2 regions of the Streptomyces sp. NPDC017943 genome follow, and region 1 is predicted to be linked to the other one. Evidence: riboswitches for the same ligand, from Rfam matches in the RefSeq annotation. Region 1 holds a riboswitch; the other holds the start of a gene.
The links. A riboswitch is a leader RNA that binds a small molecule or an ion and turns the genes downstream of it on or off. The one in region 1 is predicted to bind glycine.
Positions count from the first base shown of each region.

Region 2: it holds a riboswitch for glycine, as region 1 does, so the genes downstream of both, gcvP (aminomethyl-transferring glycine dehydrogenase) here and gcvT (glycine cleavage system aminomethyltransferase GcvT) in region 1, are expected to answer to the same signal.

Region 1 is NZ_JBIRHH010000001.1:280,707-284,808, forward strand. It holds gene ACH4C6_RS01205 (AAA family ATPase) at 1-580, opposite strand, end outside; glycine riboswitch at 803-902, shown strand; gene gcvT (glycine cleavage system aminomethyltransferase GcvT) at 1,051-2,172, shown strand; gene gcvH (glycine cleavage system protein GcvH) at 2,283-2,660, shown strand; gene glyA (serine hydroxymethyltransferase) at 2,675-3,937, shown strand; gene ACH4C6_RS01225 (L-serine ammonia-lyase) at 4,025-4,102, shown strand, end outside.
Region 2 is NZ_JBIRHH010000003.1:856,263-860,364, reverse strand. It holds gene ACH4C6_RS13385 (DNA polymerase IV) at 1-858, shown strand, start outside; gene ACH4C6_RS13380 (PRC-barrel domain-containing protein) at 898-1,275, opposite strand; glycine riboswitch at 1,389-1,484, shown strand; gene gcvP (aminomethyl-transferring glycine dehydrogenase) at 1,661-4,102, shown strand, end outside.

The DNA of each region.
Region 1 (4,102 bases):
TCTCCACCGCGCGCAGCAGGCGGTCCGTGGCCGCGCGGTGGCGGCGGAAGGCGTAGCGGGAGACGCCGCGGCCCCGGTCCCGCTGGCCGGCCAGGGCCTGCTGCGGCGTGACGTCGAGGAGGAGCAGGTGCAGGGCGCCGCCCCGGCGGCGTGCCTCGCGGGCGAGCCAGCGGCGCACCCACGCCTGGGTGCCGCAGTCGTGCACCACGAGTCCTTCGCCGGTGCGCAGGGCGCGGCGCAGCCCGGCGTAGTGGGAGAGGCGGACCAGCGGGCGGTAGACCCCGTAGGGCAGGAAGCGGGGTACGCGGCGCTCCCAGCGGTCGCGGGCGTCCTGGGAGTCGACGCGCCGGCCCGGGACGGCGCGCCGCATCAGCGTGGACTTGCCGCTGCCGGGCAGCCCGGTGACCACGACGACGTCGCGGGAGCCGAACACCAGCGTGCGCGGACCGCGCCCGGCGCGCTCGCGCAGGTCACGGACGGTGGGCGCCGGCACCGTGCCCCGGGCCGCCCGGGCCGGCACCGCCGGCTGCCCGGGCAACGCGATGCCCGTGGTCGCGGCGTACGCCCTGGTCCTGTTCACCGTGATCGTCCTCCCCTGGAGCCAGGTACGCCGGTACCGTCCCCGCCGAGTGTAAAGAGAAGGTAATGCCGCAGGCCTCTCATTTCGGTCCGGTTCCTGCAACAGGGCTGCCACAGCTCTCCGGGCCCGGCGCGCGGGACAGCGCACTTGCTGAGAAAGGTCCCCCTGCCGCGCCGGAAGGATGCGTGCAATGATGTGCGCGCCAACTGCATACCGGCCGTTTGAATCCGCGCGGGAGAGTTCCCAGCACCGCTGACGCTGGGGCGCCGAAGGAGCAAGTCCCTCCCTTGAATCTCTCAGGCCCCGTTACCGCGCGGGCGAGGCACATCTGAAAAGCGGGCCGCTGCCAGGGCGGTCCCACCCAAGGTGCAAGCCATGGACCGGCGCGGTCATGGCGAACCTCTCAGGTTCCGATGACAGATGGGGAGGAACGACCTCGCCCCCGTCATCGCCTTGGGAGACGACCGACCGTGAGCAGTACAGGAGAACTCCGTCACACCGCGCTCGATGCCCTGCATCGTTCGCTCGGCGCGACGATGACCGACTTCGCCGGCTGGGACATGCCCCTGCGCTACGGCTCCGAGCGCGACGAGCACCTCGCCGTGCGCACCAGGGCCGGGCTGTTCGACCTCTCCCACATGGGCGAGATCACCGTCACCGGCCCGCAGGCCGCCGCCCTCCTCGACCACGCCCTGGTGGGCAACATCGGCGGTGTGAAGCCGGGCCGCGCCCGCTACACCATGATCTGCCGGGCCGACGGCGGCATCCTCGACGACCTGATCGTCTACCGGCTGGGCGAGACCGAGTTCATGGTCGTCGCCAATGCCTCCAACGCCCAGGTCGTCCTGGACGCGCTGACCGAGCGCGCCGCCGGCTTCGACGCCGAGGTGCGCGACGACCGGGACGCCTACGCGCTGATCGCCGTCCAGGGCCCTGAGTCCCCCGGGATCCTGAAGTCCCTGACCGACGCGGACCTCGACGGGCTGAAGTACTACGCCGGTCTGCCGGGCACCGTCGCCGGGGTCCCCGCCCTGATCGCCCGCACCGGCTACACCGGCGAGGACGGCTTCGAGCTGTTCGTGAAGCCGGAGCACGCCGTCGAGCTGTGGCAGGCGCTGACCGAGGCCGGCGAGGGCGCCGGGCTGGTCCCCTGCGGCCTGTCCTGCCGCGACACGCTCCGCCTGGAGGCGGGCATGCCGCTGTACGGGCACGAGCTCACCACCTCCCTGACTCCCTTCGACGCCGGTCTCGGCCGCGTGGTGAAGTTCGAGAAGGAGGGCGACTTCGTGGGCCGCGAGGCCCTGCGCGAGGCCGCCGCCCGGGCCGAGCAGAACCCGCCGCGCGTGCTGGTCGGCCTGGTCGCCGAGGGCCGCCGCGTCCCCCGCGCCGGGTACGCCGTGGTCGCCGGCGGCGAGGTGATCGGCGAGGTCACCTCCGGCGCCCCCTCCCCCACCCTGGGCAAGCCGATCGCCATGGCCTACGTCGACGCCGCGCACGCCGCGCCCGGCACGCCCGGCGTGGGTGTGGACATCCGGGGCAGTCACGAGCCGTACGAGGTCGTGGCGCTGCCGTTCTACAAGCGGCAGAAGTAGACACTGGCCGTGGGCCGCCCGTGCGGCCCGGCCACCGTCACCCGGTTCACGAGCAGTCTCCCGTCCCCCTTTTTCACAGCACTCCCGCGCGTAACAGGAGAATTCAGGCCATGAGCAACCCCCAGCAGCTGCGCTACAGCAAGGAGCACGAGTGGCTGTCGGCCGCCGAGGACGGCGTGTCGACGGTCGGCATCACGGAGCACGCGGCCAACGCGCTCGGCGACGTGGTCTTCGTCCAGCTCCCCGAGGTCGGTGACACGGTGTCCGCGGGCGAGACCTGCGGCGAGCTGGAGTCGACCAAGTCGGTGTCCGACCTGTACTCGCCGGTCTCCGGTGAGGTCACCGAGGTCAACGAGGACGTCGTGAACGACCCCTCGCTGGTGAACTCGGCCCCCTTCGAGGGCGGCTGGCTGTTCAAGGTGCGCGTCACGGACGAGCCGGGCGACCTGCTCTCCGCCGACGAGTACACCGCGTTCTCCGCCGGCTGAGGAGTCGTAGCCGTATGTCCGTCCTGAACACCCCCCTGCACGAGCTCGACCCGGCCGTGGCCGCCGCGGTCGACGCCGAGCTGCACCGTCAGCAGTCCACGCTCGAGATGATCGCCTCGGAGAACTTCGCCCCGGTCGCGGTCATGGAGGCGCAGGGCTCGGTCCTGACCAACAAGTACGCCGAGGGCTACCCGGGCCGCCGCTACTACGGCGGCTGCGAGCACGTCGACGTGGTCGAGCAGATCGCGATCGACCGCGTGAAGGAGCTGTTCGGCGCCGAGCACGCCAACGTGCAGCCGCACTCCGGCGCCCAGGCCAACGCGGCCGCCATGTTCGCGCTGCTCAAGCCGGGCGACACCATCATGGGCCTGAACCTCGCCCACGGCGGTCACCTGACCCACGGCATGAAGATCAACTTCTCCGGCAAGCTCTACGACGTCGTCGCCTACCACGTGGGCGACGACGGCCGGGTCGACATGGCCGAGGTCGAGCGGCTGGCCAAGGAGTCCCGTCCGAAGCTGATCGTGGCCGGCTGGTCGGCCTACCCGCGCCGGCTGGACTTCGCCGAGTTCCGCCGGATCGCGGACGAGGTCGGCGCGTACCTGATGGTCGACATGGCCCACTTCGCCGGTCTTGTCGCGGCCGGGCTGCACCCCAACCCGGTGCCGCACGCGCACGTGGTCACCACCACGACGCACAAGACCCTCGGCGGCCCGCGCGGCGGTGTGATCCTCTCCACGGCCGAGCTGGCCAAGAAGATCAACTCCGCCGTCTTCCCCGGTCAGCAGGGTGGCCCCCTGGAGCACGTGGTCGCCGCCAAGGCCGTCGCCTTCAAGGTCGCCGCCTCGGACGACTTCAAGGAGCGCCAGCGCCGTACGCTGGAGGGTGCCCGCATCCTGGCCGAGCGTCTGGTGAAGGACGACGTCCGGGCCGTGGGCGTGGACGTGCTGTCCGGCGGCACGGACGTGCACCTGGTCCTGGTCGACCTGCGCGACTCCGAGCTGGACGGGCAGCAGGCCGAGGACCGGCTCCACGAGATCGGCATCACCGTCAACCGCAACGCGATCCCGAACGACCCGCGTCCGCCGATGGTGACGTCCGGTCTGCGGATCGGCACCCCGGCCCTGGCCACCCGCGGCTTCGACGCCGAGGCCTTCACCGAGGTCGCCGACGTCATCGCCGAGGCGCTGAAGCCGTCGTACGACGCGGAGGCCCTCAAGGCCCGGGTGAAGGCCCTGGCCGACCGGCACCCGCTGTACCCGGGTCTGAACAAGTAACGAAGAAACCTTTCGGGCGCCGCGCCGGCCACAAGCGGGCGCGGCGCCCACCCCCTTGGCACCACCCCCGTAGTCAGGAGTTCCCCCGTGGCCATCTCGGTCTTCGACCTGTTCTCGATCGGCATCGGCCCGTCCAGCTCGCACACCGTCGGCCCGATGCGCGCG
Region 2 (4,102 bases), on a different contig from region 1:
ACCACGGTCGGGGAGATCGTCGAGGCGGGTGAGGACGAACTGGTCCGGCTGCTGGGGAAGGCCCATGGGCACGGCCTGTACGCCATGGCCCTCGCCCGGGACGACCGGCCCGTGGTCGCCGAGCGGGAGGCCAAGTCGGTGTCCGTGGAGGACACCTACGACGTGGACATCCACGATCGGACCCGGGTGGGCCTGGAGGTGCAGCGGCTCGCCGACCGGTGCGTGCGCAGACTGCGGGGAGCCGGGCTGTCGGGACGGACCATCGTGCTGAAGGTGCGGCGCTACGACTTCTCGACCCTCACCCGCTCCGAGACGCTGCGCGGCCCCACGGACGACCCGGCGGTGGTCAGGGAGGCGGCGGCCCGGCTGCTGGACTCCGTCGACACCACGGGCGGAGTGCGGCTGCTCGGAGTGGGCGTCACCGGTCTCGCCGACTACACGCAGGAGGACCTGTTCGCGCAGGCGGCCGGGGAGCGGGCGGAGACGGACGGACCGGCCGAGGAGCGTGCCGCCGTACCGGTCGAGGAGCAGCCGCCGTCGCCCGCCGAGCGGCGCTGGCCCGCCGGGCACGACGTGCGTCACGCCGAGTTCGGGCACGGGTGGGTGCAGGGCAGCGGCCTGGGGCGGGTCACCGTCCGGTTCGAGACGCCCGCCTCGGGGCCGGGGCGGGTGCGCACCTTCCGTGTCGACGACCCCCTGCTGGAGCCGGCGGATCCGCTGCCGCTGGTGTTATGCGGACTTGAGGGTGGCGGGGCCGCGCCGGTGCGGGACGGCGAGGAGTGCGGTGGAGCGGCCGCGGGGGAGGGCTGTGCGGCTGCCGGGCCGGAGGACCGGCCGTCCGGGGCCGTGCGGGCGTAGGGCGGCGGGCCCGGGGGCGCTGCCCGGGCCGGGCGCTGCTCAGGCCTTCGTCTCGTCCGTGCCCGCCAGCCTGCCGAAGTCGCGGTCCGGGAGCGGGGGCGGGGCGGCGATGTCCAGACCGTAGTGGTGGTAAAGCTGGAGTTCCTGCTCCGGGGAGAGGTGGCGGCCCACGCCGAAGTCGGGGGCGTCCTTGATGAGGGCGCGTTCGAAGGGCACGTGCAGCGCGCCCTCGATCAGCTCGCTGGGCTCGAGCGGGACGAACGCGTCCCTGCTGAACAGACCGGTGCGTATCGCCGCCCACTCCGGCTCGCCCGTGGCGTCGTCGAGGTACACCTCGTCGATGGTGCCGATCCTGGTGCCGTTGCGGTCGAACGCCTTGCGGCCGATCAGACTGCGCGGATCGATGTCGGTACGCACGGGCCCTCCACATGGTCGCAAGTCACCTGTAGACCTAACAAAACGGTACAAGCGGGGATGCGGCCACTCGAAGGCTCGTGCGTTGACCTCGCTGGTACGCTGACAGCGGCTGCTGACCCCGTGCGGGAGAGTCCTCCAGACACCATCGGAGGCGCCGAAGGAGCAAATCCTCCCCGGAATCTCTCAGGCACACGTACCGCACGGACGAGGTCACTCTGGAAAGCAGGGCGGGTGTCGACGGCTTCCGCTCTCACCGACGGTGAAAGCCGGACGCCTTCGGGCGATCCGGTGAAGCTCTCAGGTTGAGATGACAGAGGGGGAGGCCGTCCGGGTACCCGCGCCGTGGTGCCCCTCGCAGGTCGCGTCAGACCAGGAGGCCTCCGCAATGACCGCCCACCGCATTCCGCTCTCCGAGCTCGAAGAGGCAGTTCCCTTCGAGCAGCGTCACATCGGGCCCGACCACGAGGCCTGTGCCAAGATGCTGGCCCACGTCGGCTACGGCTCACTGGACGAGCTGACGGCCGCCGCGGTCCCGGCCGTGATCAAGAGCGCCGAGGCGCTGGACCTGCCGGGCGCCCGCAGCGAGGCCGAGGTGATCGCCGAGCTGCGTTCCCTCGCCGACCGCAACCAGGTCCTCGGTTCGATGATCGGCCTGGGCTACTACGGCACCCACACGCCGCCCGTCGTGCTGCGCAACGTCATGGAGAACCCGTCCTGGTACACGGCCTACACGCCGTACCAGCCGGAGATCTCGCAGGGCCGGCTCGAGGCGCTGCTGAACTTCCAGACCATGGTCGCCGACCTGACCGGACTGCCGACCTCGGGCGCCTCGCTGCTCGACGAGGGCACCGCGGCCGCCGAGGCCATGGCCCTGTCGCGGCGCCTGGGCAAGAACAAGAAGGGCCTGTTCCTGGTCGACGCGGACGCGCTGCCGCAGACCATCGCGGTCATCGAGACCCGGGCCGAACCGGCCGGGGTCGAGGTCGTCGTGGCCGACCTCGGTGACGGCATCCCCGCCGAGATCGCCGAACGCGAGATCAACGGCGTACTGATCCAGTACCCGGGTGCCTCCGGAGCCGTGCGGGACATCAAGCCCGTCATCGACCAGGCGCACGAGCTCGGGGCCCTCGTCACCGTCGCCGCCGACCTGCTCGCGCTGACGCTGCTGAAGTCCCCGGGCGAGCTCGGTGCGGACATCGCGGTCGGCACGACGCAGCGCTTCGGCGTCCCCATGGGCTTCGGCGGTCCGCACGCCGGCTACATGGCCGTCCAGGACAAGATGGCGCGCAGCCTGCCCGGGCGGCTCGTCGGCGTGTCCGTCGACGTCGACGGGAACCGGGCCTACCGGCTGGCGCTGCAGACCCGTGAGCAGCACATCCGCCGGGAGAAGGCCACCAGCAACATCTGCACCGCGCAGGTGCTGCTCGCCGTCATGGCCGGCATGTACGCCGTCTACCACGGCCCCGACGGCCTCAAGGGCATCGCGCAGCGCACCCACCGCTACGCCACCGTCCTCGCCGCCGGGCTCGCGGACGGCGGCGTCGAGGTCGTGCACGGCTCCTACTTCGACACCGTGACCGCGCGGGTCGCCGGCCGGGCCGCCGACGTCGTGGCCGCCGCCCGGGACAACGGGGTCAACCTGCGCCTCGTCGACGCCGACCACGTCTCCGTCGCCTGCGACGAGACCACCACCCGCGCCCAGCTGCGCGCCGTGTGGGCGGCCTTCGGCGTCGAGGGCAGTGTGGAGACCCTGGACGCCGCCGCCGAGGACGTCCTCCCGGCCGCCGTGCTGCGCACCGACGACTACCTGACCCACCCCGTCTTCCACCAGCACCGCTCCGAGACGGCCATGCTGCGCTACCTGCGCAAGCTGGCCGACCGGGACTACGCGCTCGACCGCGGCATGATCCCGCTGGGCTCCTGCACCATGAAGCTCAACGCGACCACGGAGATGGAGCCGGTCACCTGGCCCGAGTTCGGGCAGCTGCACCCCTTCGCTCCCGCCGAGCAGGCCGCGGGGTACCTCACCCTGATCCACGAGCTCGAGGACCGCCTCGCCGAGGTCACCGGCTACGACAAGGTCTCCCTGCAGCCCAACGCCGGTTCGCAGGGCGAGCTGGCCGGTCTGCTCGCCGTCCGCGGCTACCACCGCGCCAACGGCGACGAGCAGCGCACCATCTGCCTGATCCCGTCGTCCGCGCACGGCACCAACGCGGCCAGCGCCGTGATGGCCGGCATGAAGGTCGTCGTCGTGAAGACCGCCGAGGACGGCGAGATCGACGTCGAGGACCTGCGGGCGAAGATCGAGCAGTACCGCGACCAGCTGGCCGTGCTCATGATCACCTACCCGTCCACCCACGGGGTGTTCGAGGAGCACGTCGCCGACATCTGCGCGCAGGTGCACGAAGCGGGCGGCCAGGTCTACGTCGACGGGGCCAACCTCAACGCGCTCGTCGGCCTCGCCAAGCCCGGGCACTTCGGCGGCGACGTCTCGCACCTGAACCTGCACAAGACGTTCTGCATCCCGCACGGCGGCGGCGGTCCGGGCGTCGGCCCGGTGGCGGTGCGCGAGCACCTCGCGCCGTACCTGCCGAACCACCCGCTCCAGCCCGAGGCCGGTCCCGAGACGGGCGTCGGACCCATCTCGGCGGCTCCCTGGGGCTCGGCCGGCATCCTGCCCATCTCGTGGGCCTACGTCCGGCTCATGGGCGGTGAGGGGCTGAAGCGCGCCACGCAGGTGGCCGTGCTCAGCGCCAACTACATCGCCAAGCGGCTGGAGCCGCATTACCCGGTGCTCTACACCGGCCCCGGCGGGCTCGTGGCGCAC